DNA from 4 places in the Ensifer sp. B1-9 genome. Region 3 is predicted to be linked to each of the others. Evidence: predicted binding sites of a transcription regulator. Region 3 holds the regulator's gene; each other region holds the start of a gene.

Region 1 (7,373 bases), on a different contig from region 3:
TCAGCGTCGCGACACCATCCACCTTGCCCGAGCCGACATCGCTCAACGGCAGCACCTTGCCGTCGACTGTCATCAGTCCGCTCGGCGTTGCCACGGCATAGTTGAGACCGTTGTCGGAGAAATGATTGAGCACGGCCTTCTCGGCCAACGCAATGTTGGCCGCCGCCGCGATCGCGGCAAGGTCGACCGTCGACTGCATCTCACGTTTCTGCACGGTCAGATAGCCGTAGTCGATGCCGAGCCCCATGGAGGCGACGACCAACGGCATGACCAGTGCGGCGGAGATGCCCACATTTGCGTCCGGTGATCGGAGCAGCCTGCGCAGTCGCGTTGAATTCCACGACATGTCAGACCCCTCCCACGCGAATGGTTGCAAAGCGCTCGATCTGGCTGCTCGGCATCGCGAATGTGAAAAGATTAAAAATCGGCAGGTCTGCGGCGTCGTACTTGATCCGAACGGTGAACTGGTTGGTGTTGTTGGCGTCGTCCTTGACGGTCACGACCATGCGAGAGGATTTGATGAAGGCCTGGTCCATGGTCGTGCGCTGGATATAGTCGGTCGCGAGGCGTTCGCGTTCACTTTCCGACAGTCCAGCGATGGCTGTGCGCGCGGCATCGGCGGCGATCTGCTGTATGGAATGGGCTGTGCTGAGATAAATACCGTAGGCGATCAAGGTCAGCACGCAAAGGAAGAAGAGCGGCGCTATGATTGCAAATTCGATTGCAGCGGCGCCGTCTCGGCCGCCTAAAAGGCGCTTGAAGTTGGACATTGCAGCATCTCCGCGTACCCACGTTGCTGTATTTTTTCGAATGTCCCTGCACCCGTACGATGCCCCTCAAACGTTAATTTTTTCATACCCCGATAAGTTGTTGAATCTGCGCATGTTTCGCGAATGTTGCAAAAAATGTATTTTCAGTTGAATTAGTGTTTATGAAAATTAGCGCGGTTTACCGGCCCGAAGCAGATGGATGGCCGATGGGCGGATGGCAACGAAACTGATCCGCCGGGCCGTATTTCGCCTCGTGCCAGGGGGCGGATCATGCTTGTCGGGTGCGTTCAGTCCCGGCCGGGCGCTGAACGGTATTGTTCGAGCTGCCGGTTGAGGGTTGCGACGTCGGCGCGCAGTTCCGAAATCTCGCGCAGCAACACGTCGTCGACCTTGTGGTGCAGGGCGATCAGTTCGACCTCCGCTTTCAGATTGACCTCATAGTCCTTGGATGCTGCGAAGCGGTCGCGTTCGGCCTGGCGGTTCTGCGACATCATGATGACCGGCGCCTGTAGCGCGGCAAGCATGGAAAGCACCAGGTTGAGGAAGATGTAGGGGTAGGGGTCGAACGCACCGGTGATGAGCAGCACGGAGTTCACGAGGACCCAACAGACGAGGAAGCCGCAGAAGCCGATGATGAAGCTCCACGAACCGCCGACGCGGGCGATGCTGTCGGCAAGCCTGTCGCCGAAGGAAAGCCCAGCCGTAAAGGCGGCATGTGAATCGGTGGCAAGGGTGCGCCGATCGCGGGAGTGCGCAAGAATGCGACGTTCGATTTCGCCAAGCTCGTTCAGCGGCTTGCCGAAAAGCTGCTTTGATATCTCGTTGAAGTGCGGCATGGCGATCTCCGATGTTGGCCGGAAGCCAATCTAGAGCGCAGGGGCCGCAAGGAAAATCAGGCGGGATCGGAAAAATGCGGAGAGCCGGACCGGATTCTGCCGGTCCGGCTCTCATGGATCAGTGGGTTTCAGCCGCGCTGGCGAAGAGCTCGGCGTGGGACTTGAAGAACCGGTCCGTCGAGTAGCGTTTTCCGAACATCATATCGTGCTGCAGGAAGCGATAATCGCGCAGCAAGGCGGGCACCTTCGGCTGACGCGACCACTCGGCGACTTCCTTGCCGTTCTTGCGGATCAGCATGTAGCGGTCGACGACGCGGAACTGGTCATGAACCTTGCCGAGGAACCCGGTGTAGTAGGGATGCTCGTAGCCGGATTGCTTGAGGATCGTGTAGGAGAGGAAGGCCGGGCTGATGGTGCCGACGTTCTTCTTCGGTCCGGTCTTGTTCGACCAGACGACCAGCGGCGTTTCATGCTGCGCCTTCATCTGGTCCTTGGAACCTTTGCGCTCTGCGGTGACGCCCTTCATGAAGCCGGTACTGGTATAGACGGTGTTCAGCGGCGGCAGATGGTCGCCGAAGAGCACGATGATCGTTTCGCGATCGCGCTTCTTCGCCCAGTCCATCAGCTTCTTCAGGCTGTCGTCGGCTTCCTTGATCCCTTGCGCATAGGTAGCGAGCACCTGGCGGTCGCTTTCCGGTAGGTCGCCTTCGATCTTGATGGTGTTGTTCGCGTAGCGGTTCGCCTCATAGGGACCATGGCCCTGGAGCGTGACGGCGAAGAAGAAGAATGGATCGTCCATCGCATCGGCCTGGCGGATGATCTCGTTGGTCAGCGACTCGTCCGAGGCGAAGATGCCGCGTTTTTTCATCGGCGGCATGTTCTCCTCCGACTTGAAGGTGTCGAAGCCGAAGGCCTTGTAGACCGCGGTGCGGTTCCAGAACCAGCTCTGGAAGGGATGGATGGCGCGCGAGACGTAGCCTTCGCCACGGAAGAAGGTGGCAAGCGACGGGATCGGGTTGCGGATGTACTGCTGGTACGGAATGCTGCCATAGGGCAGGAAGGCGTTGGAGAAGCCGGTCAGCGCCTCGAACTCGACATTGGCGGTCATGCCGCCGAATTCCGGCGAGAAGACATTGCCCGACTGCATCTCGCGGATCGTCGGCATCGGATCGGGCGAGAGCTTGACGTTCGGCAGGCGGGTCGGATCCCAGAAGGACTCGCTCATCAGCACGATGACGTCGGGCTTGCCGCGGTGCGAGGTGCCGGCCGGAAGCGGCTTCACCGGAATGCGATCGATGGCATCGGCCATGTAGCCGGCGGGCGCACTGACATTGGCCATCGGCAGATTGATGGCAAAGGCGAGTGCGAAGCCGTTGTGCTTATAGTTCTCGGTCTGGTCCCACATGATGGGGATGACCTTCAGGCGGTCACGGATCCAGGAGAACTGGTTGTAATCCATGATGTTCCAGAAGGCGACGAGCAGCGGCAGCGCGAAGGCGAGCCGAGCCACGCGCTCGCGCGTCGTCAGCTTGGGGAAGGTCCGCCAGGCAAAACGCAGCAAGAGCGCGATCGCGATGACCCCGGCGACGAGGCCGACGGCGATGCCGACGGCGGTCCAGGGCCGGTCCTTCACCAGCACCGGCATCAATTCCATGATCTGGCGGCCGAACAGGAAATCTGTCGGATAGAGCGGGTCGGACAGGAAGACCTGCTTCTGCTGGCAGATGACGGCCGGTATGATGGCAAGCGGCGCCATCACCACGGCCGACTTGTGCTCGCGGCCTAAAATGCCGTCGATGGCGAGCAGGACGAGGAAGAAGGCACCGACCGTCGTCAATGCCGGACGCATGGGGTCGAGGAAATAGGCGACGGTATCGGACATCGACTGACGCACGACCAGTTCGACGACGAACACGAGAGCAGCTGCGAAGAAAAGGGAGAACAATGCGCTGCGGGCGCCCGCGAGCGTCTTGGCGTGCCGCGCGGTGAAGCCGGGTCTATCGACATAGACGCGCGAGCCTCTCGCGACCGCGGAATCGATACTGGCCAATATATTCTCCAATTCACAAATGTGTCGTGTAACTGTCATACGCTCGTCATTTTGAACAGGGGATGAATGGTTTCTTAACGGGAGTTGGGAACAGCTTTCCGCCGCGTGACGGTGCTGCAACTACCCCCGATAAGAACCGGGAAAGACAGAATTTTTCGGATTTTTTCGTCTAGCGGCGATTGCCTGTGGGTATTTTCCCGCGGATTGCGCTAAAGAACACTGCGAAAAGCCAGATGCAATCGCTCAGAAGAGATCGACAGGCCCGCTCATGACCGCTCACAAGACCGCTCCCTCGCTCCTCCGCATCGCAGTCGCCCAGCTCAATCCGACGGTGGGTGACATTGCCGGAAACCTGGCCAAGGCCCGTGAGGCGCGCGCCGATGCAGCGCGCCAGGGCGCCGATCTCCTGCTTCTGACGGAGCTGTTCATCTCCGGCTATCCGCCGGAAGATCTGGTATTGAAGCCAGCCTTCCTGAAGGCCTGCTACCAGGCGGTCGAAAAGCTGGCGGCCGAGACGGTCGACGGCGGTCCGGGCGTCATCATCGGCTTCCCGCGGCAGACCAAGATCGGGCGGCACAATTCGGTGGCAGTGCTCGACGACGGCAAGGTCATCGCGGTTCGCGACAAGGTCGATCTGCCGAACTATGGCGAGTTCGATGAAAAGCGCGTCTTCGACCAAGGCGAGATGCCGGGTCCGGTGAATTTCCGCGGCGTGCGCATCGGCATTCCGATCTGCGAGGACATCTGGGGCGATCTCGGCGTTTGCGAGACGCTGGCCGAAAGCGGCGCGGAAATCCTGCTGTCGCCGAACGGCTCGCCCTATTATCGCGACAAGGTGGACGTGCGGCATCAGGTGGTGCTGAAGCAGGTGATCGAGACCGGCCTGCCGATGATCTATGCCAACCAGCTCGGCGGCCAGGACGAACTGGTGTTCGACGGCGCGAGCTTCGCCTTCAATTCCGACAAGTCGCTGGCCTTCCAGATGAGCCAGTTCGAAGAGGCGATCAGCATCGTCGAGTGGAAGAAGGGCGAAAACGGCTGGCACTGCGACAGCGGGCTGAAGTCCCGCCTGCCGGAGCGGGAGGAGGCGGACTACCGCGCCTGCATGCTCGGCTTCCGTGACTACGTCAACAAGAACGGCTTCAAGAATGTCGTGCTCGGTCTTTCCGGCGGCATCGATTCGGCGATCTGCGCCGCACTGGCGGTCGATGCGCTCGGCGAAGAGCGGGTGCGCACCGTCATGCTGCCCTATCGCTACACCTCGCAGGAATCACTGAAGGACGCCAAGGATTGCGCCGCGGCGCTCGGCTGCCGCTACGACATCGTACCGATCTCAGAACCGGTCGAAGGCTTCCTGAGCGCACTCTCCGACATGTTCGAGGGAACCGAATCCGGCATTACCGAGGAGAACCTCCAGAGCCGCACGCGCGGCACGATCCTGATGGCGATCTCCAACAAGTTCGGCTCGATGGTGGTGACGACGGGCAACAAGTCGGAAATGTCGGTCGGCTATGCCACGCTCTATGGCGACATGAATGGCGGCTTCAATCCGATCAAGGACCTCTACAAGATGCAGGTCTATGCGCTGTCGAGTTGGCGCAACACGACGGTTCCGCCGGGCGCGCTGGGTCCGTCGGGCATCGTTATTCCGCAGAATATCATCGACAAGGCGCCGTCGGCAGAGCTTCGCCCCAACCAGACGGACCAGGATTCGCTGCCGCCCTATCCGGTGCTCGACGATATTCTCGAATGCCTGGTCGAAAAGGAGATGGGTACCGACGAGATCGTGGCCCGCGGCCATGACGAAGCGACGGTTCACCGGGTCGAACACCTGCTCTACATTGCCGAATACAAGCGGCGACAGTCGGCGCCGGGCGTCAAGATCACCAAGAAGAATTTTGGCCGCGACCGCCGCTACCCGATCACCAACCGCTTCCGCGACCGGGGATAGACGGTGAGCGCCTTCGGCGAAGGGCGGGACGGCAGCACGGCGGTCCCGAGTTCACGGACGAGGAGATCCGGTTGATGCGGCTGTGGTCGTTGAGCGACGTTTCCGCTGCCGGGCAGCTTTCGGCACAGATCGCCTATTTCGCGACACCGGCGGTCTTCGGCATCCATGGCCTTGCAACCGGCAGCGCCGTCATCGTCGACGTTGCCTTCGTCTGCATCCTGCTGCTGTTGGCCCGGGGCCTCGTCTCAAGCTGGCGGGAGCAACGTCATCCATCGTGATGCAGCCGGTCTGCGCCAAGGTTCTGGCGACGCTGCGAGCGGGTGAAAAACGCAAACAGCTGCTTCACCGCGGCGGGAGAACGGTATGCGCAGTTCCATCGAAACCTATGACATCGTTACCGGCGAAACACGCGTCGTCTGGCAGACGGATCGGCTGGTCGAGGCGCCCAACTGGTCGCGGGATGGCACGCACCTCGTCATCAACGGCGATGGCCGCCTTTATCGCCTCGGCTTCGACGGTTCGCAGCCGACGGAGATCGACACCGGCTTTGCTACGCTCTGCAACAACGATCACGGCATCTCGCCCGATGGCGGCACGATCGCGATCAGCGACAAAACCGAGTTCGGGAAATCGGCGATCTACCTGCTGCCGGCCGAAGGCGGAACGCCACGGCTCGTCACCCGCAACCTGCCATCCTATTGGCACGGCTGGTCGCCCGATGGACAAGAGGTGACCTATTGCGGCATCCGGGACCAGATCTTCGACATCTACACGATTTCGGTCGATGGCGGCGAGGAGAGGCGCTTGACCCACGGGGAAGGGCGCAATGACGGGCCCGACTGGTCTGCCGACGGGGAATGGATCTATTTCAACTCAAGCCGCACCGGCCGCATGCAGATCTGGCGCGTCCGTCCCGATGGCAGCGATGTCACGCGGATCACCGACAGCCCCTATGGCGATTGGTTCCCGCATCCGTCGCCCGATGGAAAGCATCTGCTGGTGCTTTCCTATGACGGCGACGTCTTCGATCATCCGCGCGATCTCGATGTCCGCCTGCGGCTGATGGATATGGATGGCGGCAATGCGCGCGTGCTGTTCGAGCTCTTCGGCGGGCAGGGAACGATGAACGTGCCCAACTGGTCTCCCGCCGGCGACCGCTTCGCCTTCGTTCGTTATCAGCCGGAAAACTGAGGGCGCGGCTGCAGAGTTCCTTCGATCGGATCCAGGGAAGAAAACCTGCAGCAATTCACAGCGTTACGGCGACCTTGGCCGTCCGACAGGACGCGCAGCAGCCCCAGGGTATCTTTGCGGCCGCATCCTTTGGAATGGTCGAACGCGTTGCCGAAATTCTCGATCGGCAGCCGAAGCTTATCAAGGCCGCTTTCGGGGCGTTCCGGGGCCGCGGCTGGCCGGAGCCGCAGCAGGACTGGATGACGCCGCTCGCTTTCGTTGTGATCAGCAGGCGAACGTGGTCCGGCTTCTGCTCGAGCGCGGTGCGAATGCGGGCCCGCGCGATCGCGCGGCTGTGACCCGATAGGCGATTGCGAATATGGGTGCGCGGGCCGGCGCTTGCGCGCCCATAGGTTTTGCCTGCGACTGCTGATTGTCGGTCGGTTTGTCTATCGATTCAGGTGGTTGAAATCGTTAAGTATTTCAACACCAGCTTATTTAAGCCAAACTTCTAATTTGGTCGCTAGGGTGCCGGCGTATCGGCTGCCATCGCCGGGCATCGCGCTTGCAGGAGCGCCAAAATGCTCGCCGTGGCC
Region 2 (7,373 bases), on a different contig from region 3:
TCGTCTCCAAGGTCGCGCAGAAGGGTGACGGCAAGGGCTGCGTTGCCGGCTATGTCGACGCGCTCGCCAATCCCGATCCGAACGCCCTTGCGCGCAAGATCGCCGACGAGGTGGCGCCGACCTTCCGCTGCGGCATCGACAAGGCCAGCTATCACGGAACGCGCGGCGACAAGGCGGCCGAGCCCAACAGTCAACTGCCGGAATAAGCCTTCGATTTCAGGAAGTTGTCCGCAAGGCGGAGCGGGTCAGTTCCAGACGAAGCCGACCTTCTTCAGGTGCTTGTCGCCGAAGTCTTCCATGCCTTCGGCGATATCGGTGCCGCCGGCGCCCTGGAAAAACTGGTAGGCGTGTTCGCTGTCCTCGAGGCACCAGACGACAAGGCCGCGGCAGCCGAGCGAACGCAACAGGCTCTTGGCTTCGCCGAAGAGGATGCGTCCGAGGCCGATGCCCTGATATTCCGGCCTGAGATAGATCTCGTAGATCTCGCCTTCCTGCGGCAGCGCCTTGGCGCGGCTGAGGCCGAGCGTTGCATAGCCGGCAATGGTTCCGGCAACGTCAACGACGAGCAGCGTCGCCGGCCCACGCGTCGCCTTGCGCCACCACACTTCATCGCGGCGGTTGACCATCTGAACCAGCGGACGATGGGGAATGAGACCGCCATAGGCCTGCAACCACGAAACGCGGTGCACGTCGGCAATCGCCGCCGCTTCCTGCGGCTCTCCAGGCCGGACCTCGATCGAAACAGTCTTCATGACTCGCGACTCTAAACGCACACAGGGCGAACAGGAATCCCGCCCGGTTGCCGGCCAGCGTTAACCCACAGGCAACTTTAACGGCACCCTATGCAAGGTTAACGCCTTTTTAACTTTATCCGCAAGTCGCCCATCCGTGGCACACACAGCAAAAACCCCGGATCGCTCCGGGGTTCTTTTGGGCTCGGTAATTTCAGGATGCTTAAGCCGCGCCGGCGGTGCGGGCCTTTTCGAAGCGCTTGCGCTCGTTCGGGTCGAGATGCAGCTTGCGCAGGCGGATCGACTTCGGCGTCACTTCGACGAGTTCGTCGTCCTGGATCCAGGAGAGCGCGCGCTCGAGCGTCATGCGGATCGGCGGCGTCAGGCGAACGGCTTCGTCCTTGCCGGCGGCGCGCATGTTGGTGAGCTTCTTGCCCTTCAGCACGTTCACTTCGAGATCGTTGTCGCGGGTGTGGATGCCGATGATCATGCCGGCATAGACCTTCTCGCCGGCGTCGATGATCATCGGGCCGCGGTCTTCCAGGTTGAACATCGCGTAGGCGACCGATTCTCCGGCGTCGTTCGACAGGAGAACGCCGTTGACGCGGCCGCCGATCTCACCCTTGTAGGGCTGGTAGTCGTGGAACAGGCGGTTCATGATCGCCGTGCCGCGGGTGTCGGTCAGAAGCTCCGACTGGTAGCCGATGAGGCCACGGGTCGGAGCGAAGAACACGAGACGAACGCGGTTGCCGCCGGACGGACGCAGCTCGACCATTTCGGCCTTGCGCTCCGACATCTTCTGCACGACGACGCCGGAATGCTCTTCGTCGACGTCGATGACCACTTCTTCGATCGGCTCGAGCAGCTGGCCGTTGTCGTCCTTGTGCATGACGACGCGCGGACGCGACACGGCAAGTTCGAAGCCTTCGCGGCGCATGGTCTCGATCAGAACCGCAAGCTGCAGTTCGCCGCGGCCGGAGACGAAGAACGAATCCTTCTCGGAGGATTCTTCGATCTTCAGCGCAACGTTGCCTTCGGCTTCCTTGAACAGGCGGTCGCGGATGACGCGGCTCGTGACCTTGTCGCCTTCGGTGCCGGCGAGCGGCGAGTCATTGACGATGAAGGACATGGTGACGGTCGGCGGGTCGATCGGCTGCGCGGTCAGCGCTTCGGCGACGGACGGATCACAGAAGGTATCGGCGACGGTGCCCTTGGTGAGACCGGCGATCGCGACGATGTCGCCCGCATGCGCTTCGTCGATCGGCTGACGCTCAATGCCACGGAAGGCAAGGATCTTCGAGATACGGCCATTTTCGAGCAGCTTGCCGTCCTGGCCCAGAACCTTGACGGCCTGGTTCGGCTTCAGCGAGCCCGAATGGATACGGCCGGTGATGATGCGGCCGAGGAAGGGGTTGGCTTCAAGGATCGTGCCGATCATGCTGAACGGACCTTCGGCAACCGTCGGCTCCGGCACGTGCTTCAGAACGAGGTCGAGAAGCGGCGCCATGCCCTGGTCCTTCGGACCTTCGGGAGCGACGTTCATCCAGCCATCGCGGCCCGAACCGTAGAGGATCGGGAAGTCGAGCTGTTCGTCGGAGGCGTCGAGATTGGCGAAGAGGTCGAAGACTTCGTTGATGACTTCCTCGTGGCGGCCGTCCGGACGGTCGATCTTGTTGATCGCGACGATCGGCTTCAGGCCGACCTTCAGCGCCTTGCCGACGACGAACTTCGTCTGCGGCATCGGGCCTTCAGAAGCGTCGACGAGAACGATGGCGCCGTCCACCATCGACAGGATGCGCTCGACTTCACCGCCGAAGTCGGCGTGGCCGGGGGTGTCGACGATGTTGATGCGGGTTCCCTTCCATTCGACCGAAGTCGCCTTGGCGAGAATGGTGATACCGCGCTCTTTTTCGAGGTCGTTGGAGTCCATGACGCGTTCGGCAACGCGCTGGTTTTCGCGGAACGAGCCCGACTGCTTCAGGAGCTCGTCAACAAGGGTCGTTTTCCCATGGTCGACGTGCGCGATAATCGCGATGTTACGAATGCTCATTTTTCGTCTCGGAGGTTCAGGGCAAGCCCCGATGGGCCACGCCGCTTTTTCAATGGTCGCGCTCATACAGGTTTTTTTGCGATTGCGAAAGGGGGCGCGCGCACGAGCGCCGCGTTCAAATGCCGGTAGGCCATGGGTTTGCACCCGCCGGGGGCCTCGCGAACAGGGTTTGGGAAGCGACCGGCCTGGACCAGATTCGTCATGCAATCGCGGCCGGATCGAGCGTCACGCGCCAGAGTTCCTGATCCTGCCGGTCCATCAAACGGACCGTCATCTGCTCTGTCTGACCGTTGATATCGACGATGCCGAAGAACTGCAGACCGGCCGGCGGCGGCAGGTTGCTGTCGATGCCGCCGCCGGACGCCTTCATGAAGCGGACCTCCGGCCCGAAGGTCATGTCGAGTTCCTTCGGCCCATAGGTGCCGGAATGCAGCGGACCCGACACAAACTCCCAGAAAGGCGTGAAGTCCTTGAAGGCAGCGCGCGCGGGATCGTAGTGATGCGCGGCGGTATAGTGCACGTCCGCCGTCAGCCAGACGAGGTTGTCGATGCCGTTGTCGCGAATGAAGCGCAGGAGATCGGCGAATTCGCGCTCACGTACCTGAGGCGCACCATGGTCGCCATTGGCGATCGCGTCCGAACCGCGCCTGTTGGCATAATCGTCCCAGACGACGAGACCGATCGGCATGTCGCAGGCGATCACCTTCCAGACCGCGCGCGAGGCGGCAAGTTCGCGCTTCAGCCAGTCCGCCTGCCGCCAGCCGAACAGCGCACCGCCGCCCTCGCCCTGGTTGGCGCCGCGATAGGATCTGAGGTCGACGAAGAACACGTCGAGCAACGGCCCATAGCCGACCTTGCGGAAGATGCGGCCGGGCTGCGTCGCCGGTGTGCGGATCGGTGTCATCTCGTGGAACGCCCGGGCCGCCCGCTCGGCATAGACGGCGACGTCCTTTTCCGGATAGCGCGGATCGTCGCGAAGATCGGTCGAGGCCGACCAGTTGTTCAGGACCTCATGGTCATCCCACTGATAGAAGGTGGGGCAGACCGCGTTCAACTGCCGGACATGCTCGTCGAGCAGGTTGTATTTCCATTGGCCGCGATATTCCTCGAGCGTGCGCGCCACGTCGCGCTTCTCATGCGTGACCACCCGGTTCTTCCAGACGCCGCCATCGCGAAGGGGAATCTCGTCGGGGATGGGGTTGTCGGCATAGATCGTATCGCCGGAATGAATGAAGAAATCCGGCTCGTGCAGCCGCATGGTCGAATAGGTCTTCATACCGACATCGTCGATGCCCCAGCCCTGGCCCGCCGTATCGCCGGACCAGACAAACCGGACCGAGCGCTTGCGCAAGGGGGCGGTGCGAAACCGGCCGATCACCGGCTCGGAGACACGATTGACATCATAAAGATCCGTGGCGGTGAAACGATAGAAGATGTCCTGGTCCGGCAGCAGCCCGTCGAGCGAACACTTGACTGCGCAATCGGTTTGGGGCGTCGCCGTGAGATCGGCGAGCCGAACCGGATTGGCGAAGCTCTCGGTCGTCGAATACTCGACCGACACCCGCGACGGCCGATCCACTCGGGTCCATATCATGCCGGAGGAGGTATCGACATCACCCGATTGCACACCGTGAATGAATTCCGGCCGGCCGTAGCCTCTGGCATAGAAGGGTGTCGCAAGGCCGGATGAGGCGACGAAGCCCGCGGCACCGGCGGAAAGCAGGAAAGAACGCCGGGAAAGCGTCTTGAGGATATCGGCCAAACAGACCTCCGATTCGGCAGCGCGACCGCGCGTGCCGGACCTTTGGTCATGCCGATGTCAGCGACGTAACAGCCGCATGAAACTATTTGAACGATTTGGCGACAGTTCGGTGAAGGTCGGGGACCACCTCGTTCGGCATCGGAGCAATGGCTTTCGCCGCCAATGCTGCTATCAAAGAAGAAAGCCTGACTGCAGATGCGAATCCGGGCAATGATCCCGCCTCATGCTGCCGCGCGGCGACACCAAAATCGACAGGTCATCATCGTGTCTCACTCCGCCAACACTTCCGCCCGCGACCGCCTGGAACAGATCCTGAGCCGGCTTAGCGATCGCCGGCGCGAAGAAAAAGCCTTCGTGCGCCTCTATGCGGAAAATGCTCGCGCGGAAGCCGATGCCGCCGACCGCCGCCGACGGGACGGCGCGAACCTTGGTCCGCTCGACGGCAAGATCGTTTCGATCAAGGACCTTTTCGACGTTGCCGGCGAACCGACGCTTGCCGGCTCCATCATCCGCCGCAATGCGGTCCCGGCAGAGAAAGATGCCCTCGTCGTTCAGCGACTGCGCGCCGCCGGCGCTGTGATCATCGGCAAGACCCATATGACGGAATTCGCCTTCACCGCGGTCGGCCTCAATCCGCACTACCCGGTGCCCGGCAACGCCACAAACGAGAGCCTCATCCCCGGCGGCTCGTCTTCCGGCGCCGGGGTTTCGGCAGCCGAAGGCACTTGCGACATTGCCATCGGTTCCGACACTGGCGGCTCCATACGCATCCCCGCGGCGCTGAACGGCATCGTCGGCTTCAAGCCGACCGCCAGCCGCATTCCACTCCAGGGCGCCTTTCCGCTGTCGCCCGCCCTCGATTCGCTCGGGCCGCTTGCGCGAACGGTTGCCGATTGCGCGACGGCTGATGCCGTGATGACCGGTGAGCAACCGAAACCGCTTGTCGCTCGCCCGATTGCAGGCCTTCGCATCGGCATCCCCCGGGGAAGGCTGTTCGAAGACCTCTCGCCCGAAATCGCCGATGCCTTCTCGGCAAGCCTCGGCCGGTTGGCCAAGGCCGGCGCGGAAATCGCCGACTTCACATTGGAGGACCTGATGGAGAAGCTCGGCGAAGCGACGCGAATCGGCTCGATCGCCGGGCTGGAAGCAAGCCGCATCCATGCCGGCTGGCTGAATGACGCCGCGGCCCCCGTCGACGACAGGGTCAAGCTGCCGCTTCGGCGCCGTCTCACCGTACCCGATGCAGCCATCGCCGCCTTGCTGGAAACGCGGCGCGGGCTCGCCGCCGCAATGGACGAGCGGCTTTCGCCCTACGATCTCATCGCGCTGCCGACGACACCGATCGCCGCCGTGCCGATCGCAAGCGTCGAAGCGGACCGGGCGGAATACAACCGCGTGGAGGATCTGTTGCTGCGCAATTGCCAGATCGCCAACCAGTTCGACCTCAGCGCCATCACGCTGCCGATGCCGAACCTCCAGCGCCCGGCCGGCATGATGCTGGTCGGCAGGAAAGGAACGGATGCGGCGGTGCTGGCGGCCGCTCTTTCGGTGGAGGCGCTGCTGCGGAAAAACTGACGCGACAAGACATCTCGATCGAACCGAGAAGAGCTGCGCACTGGGGCTGACGAGCATTCTTCCGTCGGACAGCGTCCATCGGACATGGCGGCTACGGCGGCAACCCAACCAGCGGCCGCGATAAGCGGCACCGCTTCAGTGCATCGTCTCGCCGGAGATCTCGTCGCGCAGAATACGGAACGCGTCTTCAAGCGCGGCGACCAAGGCATCGGTGAGTTCGTCGCCGTCGTTGTTGGCGAGATAGAGGGCGACCATCGAATCGGATGGGTCGCGATAATGCTCGATATCGTTTGACATATCATTGTCCTTCATTCGCCGTGTCACATCCCGGCCATTGAGGTGACGATAGGCGAAGGGACTTGCGTAAAGCTGGATGCATGACGTCAACGCGTCGAGCGAACATATCGATTGGATATCGCGCCGCGCACCGCTTCGATCCCGGCTCTTATCGGCAATGGTCCGCAAAGGACAGAGGATAGTGGGCTATTTCGCTCGCACCGGACGATCGGCCACGCTAGAGCATGTCGCGCAGAAGCGTGGGAGCGCGGCGGCGGCTTGGACGAGATCACCTCGGCTCAGGCACCCTGGCATTGTCATCCGCGCGACTGCGCCAGAAACGCGAAAGCGCTGCTTCGCCAGTTCACGCGGTTGCGGAGACGAGGCATGTGGTTTCGCTGAAACGGCCTGGACGAACGACGCGGGAATGAGCATGTCGAAGAAAACCAAGCGCGACGAAACCGGTGACATGCAGCGCCTGAAGCTCGATTTCCCTGATATCCATGCGGATCTGCTCTCCGGCCGCATCCCGTCACTGCGCAAGGCGCTCGTCGCAGCAGGGCTCAAGGACGAGCGCACCCGCCTCGACAAGCTCAAGAATTCCTGGACCAAGGCAAGCCCCGCCGAACGCGAGGCTTTCCTGAACTGGCTGAGCGGCAACGACGCCGTGAAACTGGCCGCAACGCAGGTTGAAGTCGATCCGCCACGCGTGGCGCACCAGCCCTCCGCCATTGCCAGCGGCCGCTACCTGCTTCCAGAAGCGATCGCCGAAATCCGCACCGTCATGAACCGCCGCCGAATGCGGGCGAACGACATCATGGCCGAGATGGGTTTTGCCGGCGACGACATGTCCCTCACCCGCGCCCTGTCCAAGGGCGCGAGCCTGCGGCTGTCGGTGATCGCCGCGCTGGAAACCTGGCTCCGCAACAACGCGGCGGATTGAGCTGGCGCGGAGCTGTTTGGCATTTCCGGTAGCACC
Region 3 (7,373 bases):
GCGAACGCACGAGCGACAGCAAGGTGCTGATGACTGCCAACTATCCGCTGCTGGTGCGCGAGGCGCTCGTCAAGCAGCTCGGCATCGATGCGAGCAAGCGGCCGCTGGTCAAGCAGGCGACCGACATGGTCTCTGCGAGCTCCCGTACGCTGCTGCGCGACATGGTCGTGGCGGATCCGTCCATCATCGGCAAGACCGTTCCGGTCACCCTGCTGGCAGAAGCCAACATCGACTCCGCCTACAAGGGGCAGATCGACCTCAAGGTCGAAGAGAGCAAGCGTAAGGTTAAGGACCAGCAGGTCACCTGGATGAACCAGCTTGCCGAGGCCGGTATCCTGAAAAAGAGCTTCAACACCGGCATCTTCATCTTCGGCGCCTCCAGCCGTCCTGAAGCGGCGGGCGTCGGCGTCGCCGCCCTCGGCTCGTTCTACATGATGATGATCGTGCTCGCGCTGTCGCTGCCGATCGGCGTTGCCGCCTCGATCTATCTCGAAGAGTTCGCGCCGAAGAACCGGCTCACCGACCTGATCGAGGTCAACATCAACAACCTCGCAGCCGTTCCGTCGATCGTCTACGGTCTGTTGGGCCTCGCCGTCTTCATCAACTTTGCCGGCATGCCGCGCTCGGCGGCCGTCGTCGGCGGCTTCGTGCTGACGCTGATGACGTTGCCGACGATCATCATCGCCACCCGCGCGGCCCTCAAGGCGGTGCCGCCGTCCATCCGCTCGGCGGCACTCGGTCTCGGCGCCTCGAAGATGCAGACCATCTTCCATCACGTTCTGCCGCTGGCGATGCCGGGCATTTTGACCGGTACGATCATCGGCCTTGCCCACGCGCTTGGCGAAACCGCGCCGCTGCTGTTGATCGGCATGGTCGCCTTCGTCGTCGACTATCCCGGTTCGCCGATGGAGCCGTCGACGGCGCTGCCGGTGCAGATCTACATGTGGGCCAACGAGGCGGAACGCGCCTTCGTCGAGCGCACCTCCGGCGCGATCATCATTCTTCTCATCTTCCTCGTCGTCATGAACCTTGGCGCCATTCTGTTGCGACGTCGCTTTGAGCGCCGTTGGTAGTGAGGTAATTTCTATGAACATCATGTCAGAAGCAGCAGTCGAGAAGGCCTTGGATCAGAAAATGAACACTGTGCCCTACAAGATGATCGGCAAGGATGTGTCGGTCTACTACGGCGAGAAGCGGGCGCTTTTCGACGTCAACCTCAACATCCGCGAGAATACGGTAACGGCTCTGATCGGCCCGTCCGGTTGCGGCAAGTCGACCTTCCTGCGCACGCTGAACCGTATGAACGACACCATCGAGAACTGCCGCGTCACCGGCAAGATCACGCTCGATGAGGACGACATCTACGATCCGACCATCGATGTGGTCGAGCTGCGCGCCCGCGTCGGCATGGTCTTCCAGAAACCGAACCCGTTCCCGAAGTCGATCTACGACAACGTCGCCTACGGTCCACGCATCCACGGGCTTGCCCGCACCAAGGCGGATTTTGACGAGATCGTCGAAACCAGCCTGCAGAAGGCCGGCCTGTTCAATGAAGTGAAGGATCGCCTGCATGAACCGGGCACCGGCCTTTCCGGTGGCCAGCAGCAGCGCCTTTGCATCGCGCGCGCCGTTGCCGTCAGCCCGGAAGTCATCCTGATGGACGAGCCCTGTTCGGCACTCGACCCGATCGCGACGGCCAAGGTCGAGGAGCTCATCCACGAACTGCGCACGAACTTCACGATCGTCATCGTGACCCACTCGATGCAGCAGGCAGCCCGCGTGTCGCAACGCACCGCCATGTTCCACCTCGGCAATCTCGTCGAGGAGAACGACACCGACAAGATGTTCACCAATCCGGATGACCAGCGCACCCAGGATTACATCATGGGCCGCTTCGGCTGAGGCCAATGACGGCTGCAACAGTAACTGGAAAGCGCCCGCAAGGATCGACGATCATGTCCATGCATATCATGTCCGCCTATGACGAAGAACTGAAGTACCTGACGCGCCGCATCTCGGAAATGGGCGGTCTCGCCGAGCAGATGGTCGCTGAATCCGTTCGCGCCCTGGTCAATTCCGACCTGGCTCTGGCGCAGAAGGTGATCTCGGACGACACCATTCTCGACGATGCCGAGCGCCAGATCGGCGAGAAGGCGATCGTCACGATCGCCAAGCGCCAGCCGGTCGCCGCCGACCTTCGCGAGATCATGGGGTCGATCCGCATCGCCTCCGACCTGGAGCGTGTCGGCGACCTCGGCAAGAACACCGCCAAGCGCGTGATCGCGGTCGCCGGTTCCGGCATCCCGCGCAAGCTTGCCCGCGGTCTCGAGCACCTCGCCGAGCTCGCCCTGGTGCAGCTCAAGGAAGTACTCGACGTCTATGCCTCGCGTTCGCCGGAAAAGGCCAACAGCATTCGCGAGCGGGACGAGGAGATCGATGCGATCTACACCTCGCTGTTCCGCGAGCTGCTGACCTACATGATGGAAGACCCGCGCAACATCACGCCCTGCACGCATCTTCTGTTCTGTGCCAAGAACATCGAGCGCATCGGCGACCACGCGACCAATATCGCCGAGACGATCTATTACATGGCAACGGGTGCCCAGCCGGAAGGCGAGCGTCCGAAGGATGACAATACGTCGACGTTGGGCTCGGTCAACGACTGAGCGTTAGACGCGCCGTTCGCAATGCATGCCCCCTGAATATCACCTGGTCGCGGCTCCGGTCGCGGCCCCGAATTCCTGTATCTGAAGCATGCGGCTTTCGCACCGCCTTTGAAAAACGCGGAAATGCTCCAGATTTAGAGTGTCTGAGCGCCGGCCCGGCCACTGGAGCCGCACGGCGCTCGCGGTAAGGAGACGTTACCTGATGTTGCCAAAAATCGCCGTGGTCGAAGACGAAGAGGCGCTGAGCGTCCTGCTGCGTTACAATCTGGAAGCGGAAGGCTTCGACGTCGATACGATCCTCAGGGGTGACGAGGCGGAGATCCGGCTCCAGGAACGCCTGCCCGACCTGCTGATCCTCGACTGGATGCTGCCCGGCGTCTCCGGCATCGAGCTTTGCCGTCGGCTGCGCCAGCGCCCGGAGACGGAGCGGCTGCCGATCATCATGCTGACGGCGCGCGGCGAGGAAAGCGAGCGCGTTCGCGGTCTCGCGACCGGCGCAGACGACTATGTGGTCAAACCCTTCTCGACGCCGGAACTGATGGCTCGCGTCAAGGCGATGCTTCGCCGGGCGAAGCCTGAAGTGCTCTCGACGCTGCTGCGCTGCGGCGACATCGAGCTCGACAGGGAAACCCATCGCGTCCATCGCCGCAGCCGCGAGGTTCGCCTGGGACCGACGGAATTCCGACTGCTCGAGTTCCTGATGTCCTCTCCGGGCCGGGTCTTCTCGCGCTCGCAGTTGCTGGATGGCGTCTGGGGTCACGACATCTATGTCGACGAAAGGACCGTCGACGTGCATGTCGGCCGCCTGCGCAAGGCGTTGAACTTCTCGACCATGCCGGACGTCATTCGCACGGTCCGCGGCGCCGGCTACTCGCTCGAAAGCTGAGAGGGACCAACAGCAGGCAATAAAAAAGGGGCCGCTCAGCCCCTTTTCTTTTGTTCCGGTGCGGAGCCTCAGCGCATCCGCCGACGTTCGGCCGACGGCTGGTAGGCAAGCCGTGCATGGAAATTGCAATAGGGCGAGGACTCCGGCGAGTCATTGCCGCAGAAGTGGAATTCTTCCTTCAGCGGATCGCCGATCGGCCACTTGCAGGTGCGTTCGGTGAGCTGGGTCAGCTCAAGGCGGCGCGACATCGGCACGACCACGTCCGTGCTGATGCTGAAATTCTGCTCGGCCACGAGATCGACTTCGATCTCTTCCTTGAGAACGGTGGCGCCGGACGGACGGGCAACGGTGCGGGTCGAAACGCGCGAGGCGTAGTTCGGAGCACGCGGGGCCGAGGTCGGCCGCTTCGGGCGGGCCGCCGCCGTGGCGCTGCCGCCAGCCTTGGCGCGTCCGGGAAGGCTCAGGCGGTGAACCTTGCCGATGACAGCGTTACGGCTGACGCCGCCGAGCTGCGCCGCGATCTGGCTTGCGCTCAGGCCCTCGGACCAAAGCTTCTTCAGTTTCTCCACCCGCTCGTCAGTCCAGTTCATCTCTGCACTCTCCGTTCTCAGCGTTGGGGATGGCAGAATCCCTCACCGCACCCCGGCTGAACCCCGAGGTTGCAAACGCGATAACTCTTTTGGTGACTAGGTCCGCCGCACGCGTCTAGTAATTGAATGTTAACGTACTGACCGCTGGACTCCGTGGCAAGAGTCCGGGGAATCACGCCGAATCGAATTCGTAGTTTTCCCCAACTTGCTCGATCAGCGTTGCATTTTTGCAAGCCCTTCCGGCCGATTTTTTCGTCGCAGGGAAACGGGTCTCGCCATCGCGCTGCAAGGCTTGGTTTTGTTGACATTGCGGTGCGAAATGGGAATAGTGCCTGCGCCGCCGAAAGGCGGCATTTTTGATTTTTATCGGGCCGCATGAAGCTGCGGTACCGATGCCGATTGGAGTGAAGGAGAGCCTCGCATGACTGCAACCACGCCGCTTTACGATACCTACATGCGCGCGCCGTTGCGTTTCGAGCGAGGAGAGGGCGTCTGGTTGATCGCCGAAGACGGCTCGCGTTACCTCGATTTCGCCGCCGGCGTTGCCGTGAACTCGCTCGGCCACGCGCATCCGCATCTCGTCGAGGCGCTGAAGGCGCAGGCCGAGAAGGTCTGGCACCTTTCCAACCTTTACGAAGTTCCGGGGCAGGAAAGCCTTGGCCGCCGCCTGGCTGCCGTCACTTTCGCCGATCGGGTCTTCTTTACCAATTCCGGTGCGGAAGCGCTGGAATGCGCGATCAAGACGGCGCGGCGCTATCACTTCGCCAAGGGCCAGCCGGAGAAGTTTCACGTCATCACCTTCGAGGGCGCCTTCCACGGCCGCACGATCGCGACGATCGCCGCCGGGGGCCAGCAGAAGTACATCGAAGGTTTCGGACCAAAGGCCCCGGGCTTCTACCAGGTTCCGTTCGGCGACCTCGCTGCCGTCAAGAATGCGATCACCGAAGAGACCGCCGCGATCCTGATCGAGCCGATCCAGGGCGAGGGCGGCATTCGCCCGGCGACGAAGGAATTCCTGCAGGAACTGCGCGCGCTCTGCGACGAGTTCGGCCTGCTCCTGATCCTCGACGAGGTCCAGACCGGCGTCGGCCGTACCGGCAAGCTCTTCGCCCATGAATGGGCGGGCATCCGCCCGGATATCATGGCCGTTGCCAAGGGCATCGGCGGCGGCTTTCCGCTCGGCGCTTGCCTGGCGACGGAAGAGGCGGCGGCCGGCATGGTGGCGGGCACGCATGGCTCCACCTATGGCGGCAACCCGCTGGCGATGGCCGTCGGCAACGCCGTGCTCGACGTCATCCTCGCTGACGGCTTCCTCGCCCATGTGCGCGATGTCGCGCTCGTCTTCCGCCAGGGACTTGCCTCGCTGAAAGACCGCTACCCGGATGTCATCGAGGACATCCGCGGCGACGGCCTGATGCTGGGCATCAAGGTAAAAGGCCCTTCGGCCGATCTCTTGAAGGAAATCCGCGCCGAGAAGCTCCTGGCCGTGCCGGCCGGCGACAATGTGCTGCGTTTGCTGCCGCCGCTGACGGTGACGGCGGAGGAAGCACGCGAGGGCCTCGCGCGCATCGAGCGCGCTGCCGAAGCGGTGCGGAAGGCCGGCGGCAACGCCGCTGCTTAACGGATAGGACCGACGCCGACACAGGGTGTTAGAATGCCCTTCGTGCGTTCACGCGGAATGCGGGCGCACCAGGGGTCGATTTTTCAGACAGGAACCGAGTACGATGGCAGGCACCAGACATTTTCTCGATCTTTCGGCCGTGACGGCCGCCGATCTCCGGACGATCATCGACGACGCCCGCGTCCGAAAGGCGGCAACCAAGGCCGGAACCGCCGAGAAGCCGCTCGCCGGCAAGATGCTGGCGATGATCTTCGAAAAGCCGTCCACCCGCACACGCGTGTCCTTCGACGTCGGCATGCGTCAGCTCGGCGGCGAAACCCTGTTCCTGTCAGGCACGGAGATGCAGCTCGGTCGCGCCGAGACCATCGGCGATACGGCCAAGGTCCTGTCGCGCTACGTCGACGCGATCATGATCCGCACCACCGACCACCGCCGCCTGCTGGAATTGGCGGAGCATGCGACGGTACCCGTCATCAACGGTCTCACCGACGATACCCATCCCTGCCAGATCATGGCCGACATCATGACCTTCGAAGAGCATCGCGGACCGGTGAAGGGCAAGACGATCGCCTGGACCGGCGACGGCAACAATGTCCTGCACTCGCTGATCGAAGGCTCCGCCCGTTTCGGCTATCGCATGAACATGGCTGTGCCGCTGGGCTCCGAGCCGCAGGACAAGATCCTGAACTGGGCCCGCAACAACGGCGGCGAGATCCTGCTGTGTCACGAAGCCGAGCAGGCCGTAGCCAACGCCAATTGCGTCGTCACCGACACCTGGGTGTCGATGAACCAGGAGCATCGTGCCCGCGGACACAACGTGTTCCAGCCGTTTCAGGTCAATGAAGCGCTGATGAAGCACGCGGCCTCCGATGCGCTTTTCATGCATTGCCTGCCGGCGCATCGCGGCGAGGAAGTGACCGACGAGGTGATCGACGGTCCGCAGTCGGTCGTCTTCGACGAGGCCGAAAACCGCCTGCATGCGCAGAAGTCGATCATCGCCTGGTGCATGGGGCTCGTCTAAGCGCCTTGCCGGCACGAATGCGGCGTGGTGCGCGCTGGCGCAGCCCTTCGGTAGCTGCTGCGCGAGGGCGGGCTATTGACATCACCGCCGCGCGACACGATCTAGGCGGCATGTGGGGCGCTCCTGACAACGGTGAAGCGCCGACTGCAACGGGTTGTGCGCGGCGCGTTGGCGAACGGCACATACCCGATGGACTATCCGTTCATTGCGGGATCAATTGAGACAGCGGGCACGTTGCGCCGGGAGGATAGGAATGTCCCGGGCGCAACGCAGTTGGCTGATGCAAGGAGCAAGACATGACTGACATGACACCAGGGCTTGGTGAATTCGACTTTGCCGGTGACGATCACGTCGTGCCTTTCCAGGTGGAAGGCCTCGATGTGCGCGGCCGCGCCGTGCAGCTCGGCCCGATGCTGGACGCAATTCTGGAGCGCCACAACTATCCGCTTCCGGTGGCGCGGCTCGTTGCCGAAACCATCGTGTTGACGGTGCTTCTCGGCACCTCGCTGAAGTTCGAAGGCAAGCTGATCGTCCAGACGCAAGGGGACGGCCCGGTCGATCTCGTCGTCGCCGATTTCTCGACGCCGGA
Region 4 (7,373 bases), on a different contig from region 3:
CCTGGATGGCCGAGAAGCAAGCGGCGTCGGTCTTCGGCAGGTCCATCATGAACTGCTTGAACTTTGCCTTCATGTCGTCGTTCATCGAAGTGCGGACAACGATCGGGCCGTTCGGGATCAGCGGCGATTTCCAGAGCTCGACGAGGTCGTTCATGTCGAGGATGCCTTTGTCGACCATCTTGCGCAGGTTGCCGGAGGTGTAGCCGTCCTTGAATTCGCCAACGCCCGAGCCGAAGGTCGTGCCGGCATCGAAGGTGCCCTTGACGACTTCGAGAACGAGGTTTTCGTGACCGCCGCCGAAGCCGGTCTCACCGAAGAATTCCTTGACCGGCGCGCCGATTGCTTCCGGCAGGGTGACGAGCGGAACGAGGTAACCCGAGGTGGAGTCCGGATCGGCGAAGCCGAGCTTCTTGCCCTTCAGGTCTTCGAGCTTGGTGATGCCGGAATCCTTGCGGGCGACCATGATCGAGTGGTAGCCGGTCGAACCGTCGGTCTGGACGGTTGTCAGGATCGGCTCGACGGCGTCAGCCTTGGCGAGGTAGATCTTGGCGTAGCCGGAAGCGCCGAGTTCGGCGTAGTCGAGCGTGCCGCCGAGCAGGCCCTGGATAACGCCGTCATAGTCGGCGGCCGGGAACAGCGAGACCTTCTCGACGCCGATGGCGGCCGGCAGCTTGTCGACGAGGCACTGGAAGTTGCGCAGGCGGTCGGCTTCGTTCTCGCCGCCGAGGATCCCGATGCGGAATTCCTTGAGGTCTTCAGCCTGAGCGTGGCCGACGAGGGCGAGGAGCGCGACGGCGCCCAGAAGAGCTTTCTTCAGCATAAGGTTCTCCCGTGTGTCCGGCTCGGCCGGATGCTATTCGGTTTCAAAGAGGTGCCCTTGACGCGGGCTTTCGATCCTGGCGGGCGTCAGATGCCGGCCAGTGCCAGCGGCTTGAGGCCGGCCGATGCCGTTTCTTCCTGCGGTTCGGCCGCGGGAATGTTGATGCTGGTGGAGGTCATCGATTCCTCGATGCCCGTATCGGCGCCATAGATCTCGGCAACCGCTGCCGCAGTCAGATCCTTGGGCTGGCCGTCGAAGACAACGCGGCCGTGCGCCATGCCGATGATGCGTTCGCAATAGTTGCGCGCGGTATCGAGTGTGTGAAGGTTGGTGATGACCGTGATGCCGTCGCGCTCGTTGATGTCGCGAAGCGCATCCATGACGATCTTGGCGTTGAGTGGATCGAGCGAGGCGATCGGCTCGTCGGCGAGCAGCACCTTCGGCTGCTGCATCAGAGCACGGGCGATTGCGACGCGCTGCTGCTGGCCGCCGGAAAGCGTGCCTGCGGGCTGAAGCGCGGTCTGCTCGATCCCAAGGCGCTCGAGCGCGCCGATCGCCATGATGCGTTCTTCGCGGGTGAACATGTTAAGGATGCTCAAGACCGTCGAGCGGTGATTGAGGCGGCCGAGCAGAACGTTGGTGAGCACGTCGAGGCGCGGCACCAGGTTGAACTGCTGGAAGATCATCGCGCAGTCGCGCTGCCAGTTGCGAAGGGCAGCACCGCGTAGCGACGAGACCTCGGTACCGTCATAGACGATCGAGCCCGAGGACAAATCGACAAGACGATTAATCATGCGCAGCAGCGTCGACTTGCCGGCACCCGAACGGCCGATCACGCCGACCATCTGCCCTTGCGGGATGTCGAAGGTAACCGAACTCACGGCTGTCTTCTTGCCGAATTGGCGGGTTACACTCTTCAACTGAAACATTGCTAGCAGGTCCTCTTTCGGGGAGACCGGTCATCGGTATGACACCTGCCATATCGGCGCTTCATGAAAGCGAAATGTCAGTTTGTTGTAAGTTCTGTTACAGTTCACACCCGCGCGGCTGGGTTAATCAAATGTGAACGGCATCGCGCCGGCAGGTGCGCGATCGGTCACCTCCGACGGGATTGCCAGGTTGATTTGGAGCGGATCGAGGGCGGCCGCCCGATCCGGTCATGGTGCAATATCGCTGCTTGATCCTAGCTTTTTGGGCCAGGTTCCAAGGTCGTCCCGGGTATATAGAGCGCAATCGGCCGGATCTCGTAGATCGCCGTCGGATTGCTGCGTCGCAACTCGCGTGCTGCCGCGATGGCTGCCTCGAGTGACGGGAAGTCCACGACGTAAAGGCCCAGAAGCTGCTCCTTGGTTTCGGCGAAGGGGCCGTCGGTGACGATACCTTCGCCCTTGCCCCTCAGCGTCACCGCGCCTTCCACGGGGCCGAGCCGCGCTGCCGGGCCAAAGGATTTCTGTTGAACGAAGCTATCGTGAACCTGGAGCAGGTCGGACATCAAGGCCGCGTCCTCCTCCTTGCTCCACGATTCGACCACGCCTGCCGTATGATAAGCCAAGATCGCGTAATACATCGGACCGTCCTCCCGGACGTATTCCTGTCAGGTTTCGCCGAAGGCTTCAATCGGCTCGGCGATGGCTTTGCGATTGCTCGAAATCGCCGCAGGGACGCTGCGGCCCAACGGCAGGCTTGCGCCGCGATCCGGGGAGCTAGCTTGAGTTCGCCGCGTGTCGCGGCTTGCCGCGCCCACCAGACCAGACCAGACCGCGCGAGTGCTTCGAACTGCGGCTGCGCGTCCGTGTCCGAAGTCGCAGACGGCCGAGTACCAGCACATGTTGCCGGAATGATTGCGCTTCTGTGCTGGAACGCGCTTCGTTGGCGCATTCATCACGCGGACGCATGGTCCCATCACTTCGTTTCATGGAGTGTGCGTGCTTCGACCCTTGACTCATCTTTATCGATCTTTCTAATTTATGTTGTCAGACATCTTACATAAACGGGAACCCATTGCTGACGTTCAAACAGGAGGATCGCGTGAGGAAACTGGTTCTAAAGCTCGCCGTCGGTGCTGCCGCGCTGGCACTTGCCACCGCCGCACAGGCCGGCGAGACGCTCGACCGGGTGATGAGCAAGAAGGCCATGGTGGTTGCCACCAACAGCGGGTGGCCGCCGCAGAGCTATCTCGACGACAGCAACCAGCTGGTCGGCTTCGACATTGACGTCTCCCGCGAGATCGGCAAGCGCCTCGGCGTCGAGGTCAGCTTCGAGACGCCGGACTGGGCCACGTTGACCGGCGGCCGCTGGCAGGGACGTTATGACGTCGGCGTCGGCTCGGTGACCCCGACCAAGGCGCGCGCCCAGGTCATCGATTTTGCCGGCATCTATTACTACAGCCCCTATGTCTACGTCATTCACAAGGACAGCGAGGCGAAGTCGGTCGCCGACCTGAACGGCAAGGTCGTCGGCGTTGAAACCGCCACGACATCGGAAGATTTCATTCGCCGGCAGTTGGAAATCGATGCTCCGGGGCTGCCGCCGATCGAATACAAGCTGGAACCGGGCGAGATCCGCACCTTCGCCGACTCCATGCTTCCCTTCGACGACCTGCGCCTCGGTAATGGCGTGCGCCTCGATGCCGTCATCGCGCCGGAACAGACGGCGCTCAACGCCATCAAGAACGGTTATCCGCTCAAGGTGCTTGAAGGCGAATACGCGTTCAAGGAGCCGCTCGTCGTGATTGCGGAAAAGACCGATCCGGAGTGGACGAAAAAGATCGGCGACGTCATTGCGGAGATGAAGAAGGACGGCACGCTCGCGAGCTTTACCACCAAGTGGTACGGCAAGGACTACAGCGCCGATTGACCTCGACAAGTCTGCGAGGCGGCAGCCATGCCGCCCGCAACCCTTAATCGCTGTCTGCGGGGCGAGAGAATATGTCCTATCCGGATACCTATTACAAAAAGACGATGGTCGACCGGAAGGTCAGACCAGTCCTTTCGGAAACCATCGAATGTGACACGGTCGTCGTCGGCGGCGGGCTCGCTGGTCTGACAACGGCGCTTCAGCTTGCACGCGCCGGGCAATCGGTCGTCGTGCTCGAAGCCGAAAGTGTCGGCTTCGGGGCTTCCGGTCGAAATGGCGGCTTTGTCAGCCCGGGGTTTGCGACCGGTGGCGAGAATATCGCGCGAATGGCCGGTACCGAAGGTGCACGGCAGATCCATCGGCTGTCGATCGAAGGCGTAGATTTCGTTCGCGAAACGATTGCGGCACTGAAGATCGAGAGCGCGCACGCGCAGCCCGGCATCACCAGCGTGCTACGCTATGACGACGGCGGCAGCTTGAAGGCACATGCCGATGCGATGCGCCAAAACTACGGATACGAACTGGAGTATTTCGACACCGAGCGTGTCCGCTCCGTATTGAAGTCGAAACGCTATTTTCACGCCTTGCGCGACAGCCGCTCCTTCCACATGCATCCGCTGAACTACCTTCGGGCGGTGGCCGACGAGATCGAGCGGCTGGGCGGGCGGATCTACGAGGGCTCGGCGGCAACGGCAAGCCTGCTCGACGGTGCCGAAAAGACGGTGTCGACAGCCCGTGGTCGCGTCAGGGCACGCCAGGTCGTCTTCACCACCGGTGGCTACACCGGACCGCTCAACGGCCGGCTGAAGCGCGCCTTCCTGCCGATCGCAACTTACGTGATGCTGAGCGAGGCGGCGCCGGATCTGATCCGCTCGGCCATCGCCACCAGCGACGCGATCGGCGACAACCGCCGCGCCGGCGACTATTACCGGCTGGTGGATGGCGGCAAGCGGCTGCTCTGGGGCGGACGGATCACCACGCGGGCGGCGTCGCCGGCGGCGCTGGCCGCCGAATTGCGCCGCGAGATGACCGGCACCTATCCGCAGCTGAAAGAGCTCAAGACCGAACTCGCCTGGTCGGGGCTGATGTCCTATGCCCGCCACCTGATGCCCCAGATCGGCGAGATGCGGCCGGGGGTCTGGCATTGCACCGCCTTTGGCGGCCACGGGCTCAACACGACGGCGATCGGCGGCAAGCTGGTGGCCGAAGGCATTCTCGGCCAGTCCGACCGCTACAAGCTTTTCCGGCCGTTCGGTCTGGTCTGGGCCGGCGGTTATGCCGGGCTGGCGGTGGCGCAACTCACCTATTGGAAACTGCAGGCACAGGACTGGTGGCGCGAGCGCGCGGCCTGAACGCCGGAGATTTTGAGATGATTGGTCGTCTGATACTGACTTATCCGGATGTCGCGCGACGGTCCGGCCTGGTTCTGCTGCTGGCGCTCGTCACGCTGGCGATCTACGGGCTCGGCATCAGCCCCGCCTGGATCGGCCATCTGCTGCCGACGTCGGCGGGCTGGCTGGAAGCCAACCCGGCGCTCGGCCGGCTGATGAGCGCCGTGATGGTCGCCCTGATTGCGGCGGCGAACTGGAAGGCCTTGCGGCAATTGCCGCGCCGCGGCCAGGTGATCGGCGTCTGGGTCGAGCTCTTCGTGCTGTTGATGCTGTTCTTCTATTCGTTTGATCTGTCCTTCGCCTTCATCGCCAAGAAGATCGGCTACCTGGTCTCGCAAGGCGTCGTCACGACGCTCTACATCTCGGTGCTCTCGATCGCGATCGCCACGCTGATTGCGCTCGTCGGCGCCATTGCGAAACTGTCGAAGAATGGCGTCGTCTACGGGCTGGCCACCTTCTACACCTCGCTGTTCCGCGGCCTGCCGTTGTTGATGCAGATCTACATCATCTATCTCGGCCTGCCGCAGGTCGGCTACGTCATCGGTGCGGTGCCGGCCGGCATCCTGGCGCTGTCGCTCTGCTACGGCGCCTATATGACCGAGATCTTCCGCGCCGGCATCGAGAGCATTCCGCGCGGCCAGACGGAAGGTGCAACCGCGCTTGGCCTCAGCCCGAGCCAGACGATGGCGCTGGTGATCATGCCGCAGGCGATGCGGGTCATCATCCCGCCGACCGGCAACCAGTTCATCGCCATGCTGAAGGACTCCTCGCTCGTCTCGGTCGTCGGCGTCTGGGAGATCATGTATCTCGCCCGCACCCAGGGCCAGACCGAGTTCCGCCACATCGAGATGCTGATCACCGCCTCGATGATCTACTGGATCCTCTCGATCGGTCTCGAATTCCTGCAGTCGCGGGTCGAAGCCCGCTTCGGGCGGTTCGATGTCCGCTGAGCACGGTGCGCGCGAATTCCTTGCGGTGAAAAGATTGCAGGTGCCCGCCATATACCCGGCCCGGTGTTGAACCGGGCCGGGCAGGGCGGGCGAATTGCGTCAAAGCGTGTGCGGTTGCTGCGGAAACCCGCCGACATGGGTGCAGGTGCGCGCAGCGAGGTCGCGTCCGGCCTCCAGCCGTTCGATGAGCGGGCGGCCTTCGAGATGAGCGAGAATGAACCCGGCGATAAAGCTGTCGCCTGCGCCTGTTGTATCGATGACATCCACCGGACGGCTGCCGGTCGATGCCAGTTCGGCGCCGTCGGTGGCGAGCGAACCGAGGGCGCCTCGTGTGACGACGGCCAGTTCGGCTCCGCGAGAGAGGAAATCAACGGCCAATCGGTCTGCGTCCTTGCCGCCCTCGCCGCCGGACCCGAAGGCGATGCTAAGGCCCTTTACGCCAAGGTCGGCAGGGGTGGCATTGACGGAGACGTCCTGCGAGACGCTGACGCCGGCGGCCACGAGCGCCTTGCGCAGTGCGCCGCCGTCGTCGAGCCAGCCGATATGTATGTGATCCATGGTCTTCAGAAGGGCGATGTCGTCCGCGTCGGGTCGGTAACCGGCGCAGGCGCCGAAATCCTCATAAAGGAAGACGCGGTCGCCCTCCGGCGTGATGCCGATGTCGGTGTAGGCGGTGTTGATATCGCGCTCCTTGAGGCCGTCGAGCCGAACGCCGTTCTGCTTAAGAAGCTGCCGCACTTGCGCGCCGTTGCGGTCGCGGCCGACGGCGCCGAAGTAGAATGACTGCTGCCCAAGAAGTGCCAACTGCACGGCGACATTGATCGCGTTGCCGCCGACATAGGCTTCTCCCACCGGCGCCTCAAAACGATCGATGCAATTGTCGCCGACGGCGGCAAGGCGGAAGGTGGTCATGGCGTCTCCTGGCAGCCGCATGGAAAGGTCGCGAACGCGTTTTCGCATCCGCGACCGCTCGGCATGTCTCCGTAAATCAACCTCGATTTGAGGACGAAGACATGCAGCAAATCAAAGTCCTACAGCGACCTTTGCGCGTCTGATAAGACGCGCGGCGCTGTAGGCGAACGATTACGTCGCGAATGCTCAGTAGGCAACGCGCTTGTAGTAACGCCGCGTCGTCAGAGGGTGATTGCGCATCACCTCCAGATGAGCACTGATGCGCTCGAGCACGGTTGCAAGCACGATCGGTGACACGAGACCGCGCACGTCGGGAGAAAGCCCGGGGAGGGTAAACTCCGCGGTGTCGAGAACGGTCAGCTTGCTTGTGTAGTTCGGCACGAAGTTCTGAACGCGCTCGGCCAGGGGGCGCATCGCATCTTCGCCCTTGAACAGGATGACGCT

What was found. The regulator PhoB, encoded in region 3, activates phosphate uptake and scavenging genes when phosphate is short. The targets are predictions, from matches to a motif close to TGTCATNNANCTGTCAT.
Region 1: the regulator PhoB is predicted to act here: its motif matches at 3,679-3,695, upstream of ACQ5BM_RS21550 (LTA synthase family protein).
Region 2: the regulator PhoB is predicted to act here: its motif matches at 4,609-4,625, upstream of ACQ5BM_RS19985 (alkaline phosphatase D family protein).
Region 4: the regulator PhoB is predicted to act here: its motif matches at 1,813-1,829, upstream of phnC (phosphonate ABC transporter ATP-binding protein).

What each region holds. Positions count from the first base shown of each region.
Region 1 covers NZ_JBCHVG010000011.1:196,635-204,007, reverse strand. The annotation lists gene ACQ5BM_RS21565 (pilus assembly protein TadG-related protein) at 1-346, opposite strand, end outside; gene ACQ5BM_RS21560 (TadE/TadG family type IV pilus assembly protein) at 348-770, opposite strand; gene ACQ5BM_RS21555 (DUF1003 domain-containing protein) at 1,058-1,606, opposite strand; gene ACQ5BM_RS21550 (LTA synthase family protein) at 1,725-3,656, opposite strand; gene ACQ5BM_RS21545 (NAD+ synthase) at 3,925-5,607, shown strand; gene ACQ5BM_RS21540 (hypothetical protein) at 5,682-5,885, shown strand; gene ACQ5BM_RS21535 (TolB family protein) at 5,971-6,798, shown strand; gene ACQ5BM_RS21530 (hypothetical protein) at 6,933-7,136, shown strand.
Region 2 covers NZ_JBCHVG010000010.1:192,972-200,344, reverse strand. The annotation lists gene ACQ5BM_RS20000 (hypothetical protein) at 1-206, shown strand, start outside; gene ACQ5BM_RS19995 (GNAT family N-acetyltransferase) at 246-752, opposite strand; gene typA (translational GTPase TypA) at 955-2,781, opposite strand; gene ACQ5BM_RS19985 (alkaline phosphatase D family protein) at 2,981-4,543, opposite strand; gene ACQ5BM_RS19980 (amidase) at 4,808-6,118, shown strand; gene ACQ5BM_RS19975 (hypothetical protein) at 6,254-6,415, opposite strand; gene ACQ5BM_RS19970 (hypothetical protein) at 6,828-7,337, shown strand.
Region 3 covers NZ_JBCHVG010000007.1:369,044-376,416, reverse strand. The annotation lists gene pstA (phosphate ABC transporter permease PstA) at 1-1,073, shown strand, start outside; gene pstB (phosphate ABC transporter ATP-binding protein PstB) at 1,087-1,902, shown strand; gene phoU (phosphate signaling complex protein PhoU) at 1,953-2,666, shown strand; gene phoB (phosphate regulon transcriptional regulator PhoB) at 2,869-3,552, shown strand; gene ACQ5BM_RS15695 (GcrA family cell cycle regulator) at 3,621-4,142, opposite strand; gene ACQ5BM_RS15690 (aspartate aminotransferase family protein) at 4,564-5,763, shown strand; gene argF (ornithine carbamoyltransferase) at 5,867-6,784, shown strand; gene ACQ5BM_RS15680 (Hsp33 family molecular chaperone) at 7,081-7,373, shown strand, end outside.
Region 4 covers NZ_JBCHVG010000006.1:182,075-189,447, forward strand. The annotation lists gene phnD (phosphonate ABC transporter substrate-binding protein) at 1-820, opposite strand, end outside; gene phnC (phosphonate ABC transporter ATP-binding protein) at 907-1,749, opposite strand; gene ACQ5BM_RS12865 (YciI family protein) at 2,004-2,387, opposite strand; gene ACQ5BM_RS12870 (transporter substrate-binding domain-containing protein) at 2,849-3,676, shown strand; gene ACQ5BM_RS12875 (NAD(P)/FAD-dependent oxidoreductase) at 3,748-5,028, shown strand; gene ACQ5BM_RS12880 (amino acid ABC transporter permease) at 5,046-6,017, shown strand; gene ACQ5BM_RS12885 (PfkB family carbohydrate kinase) at 6,117-6,929, opposite strand; gene ACQ5BM_RS12890 (SIS domain-containing protein) at 7,116-7,373, opposite strand, start outside.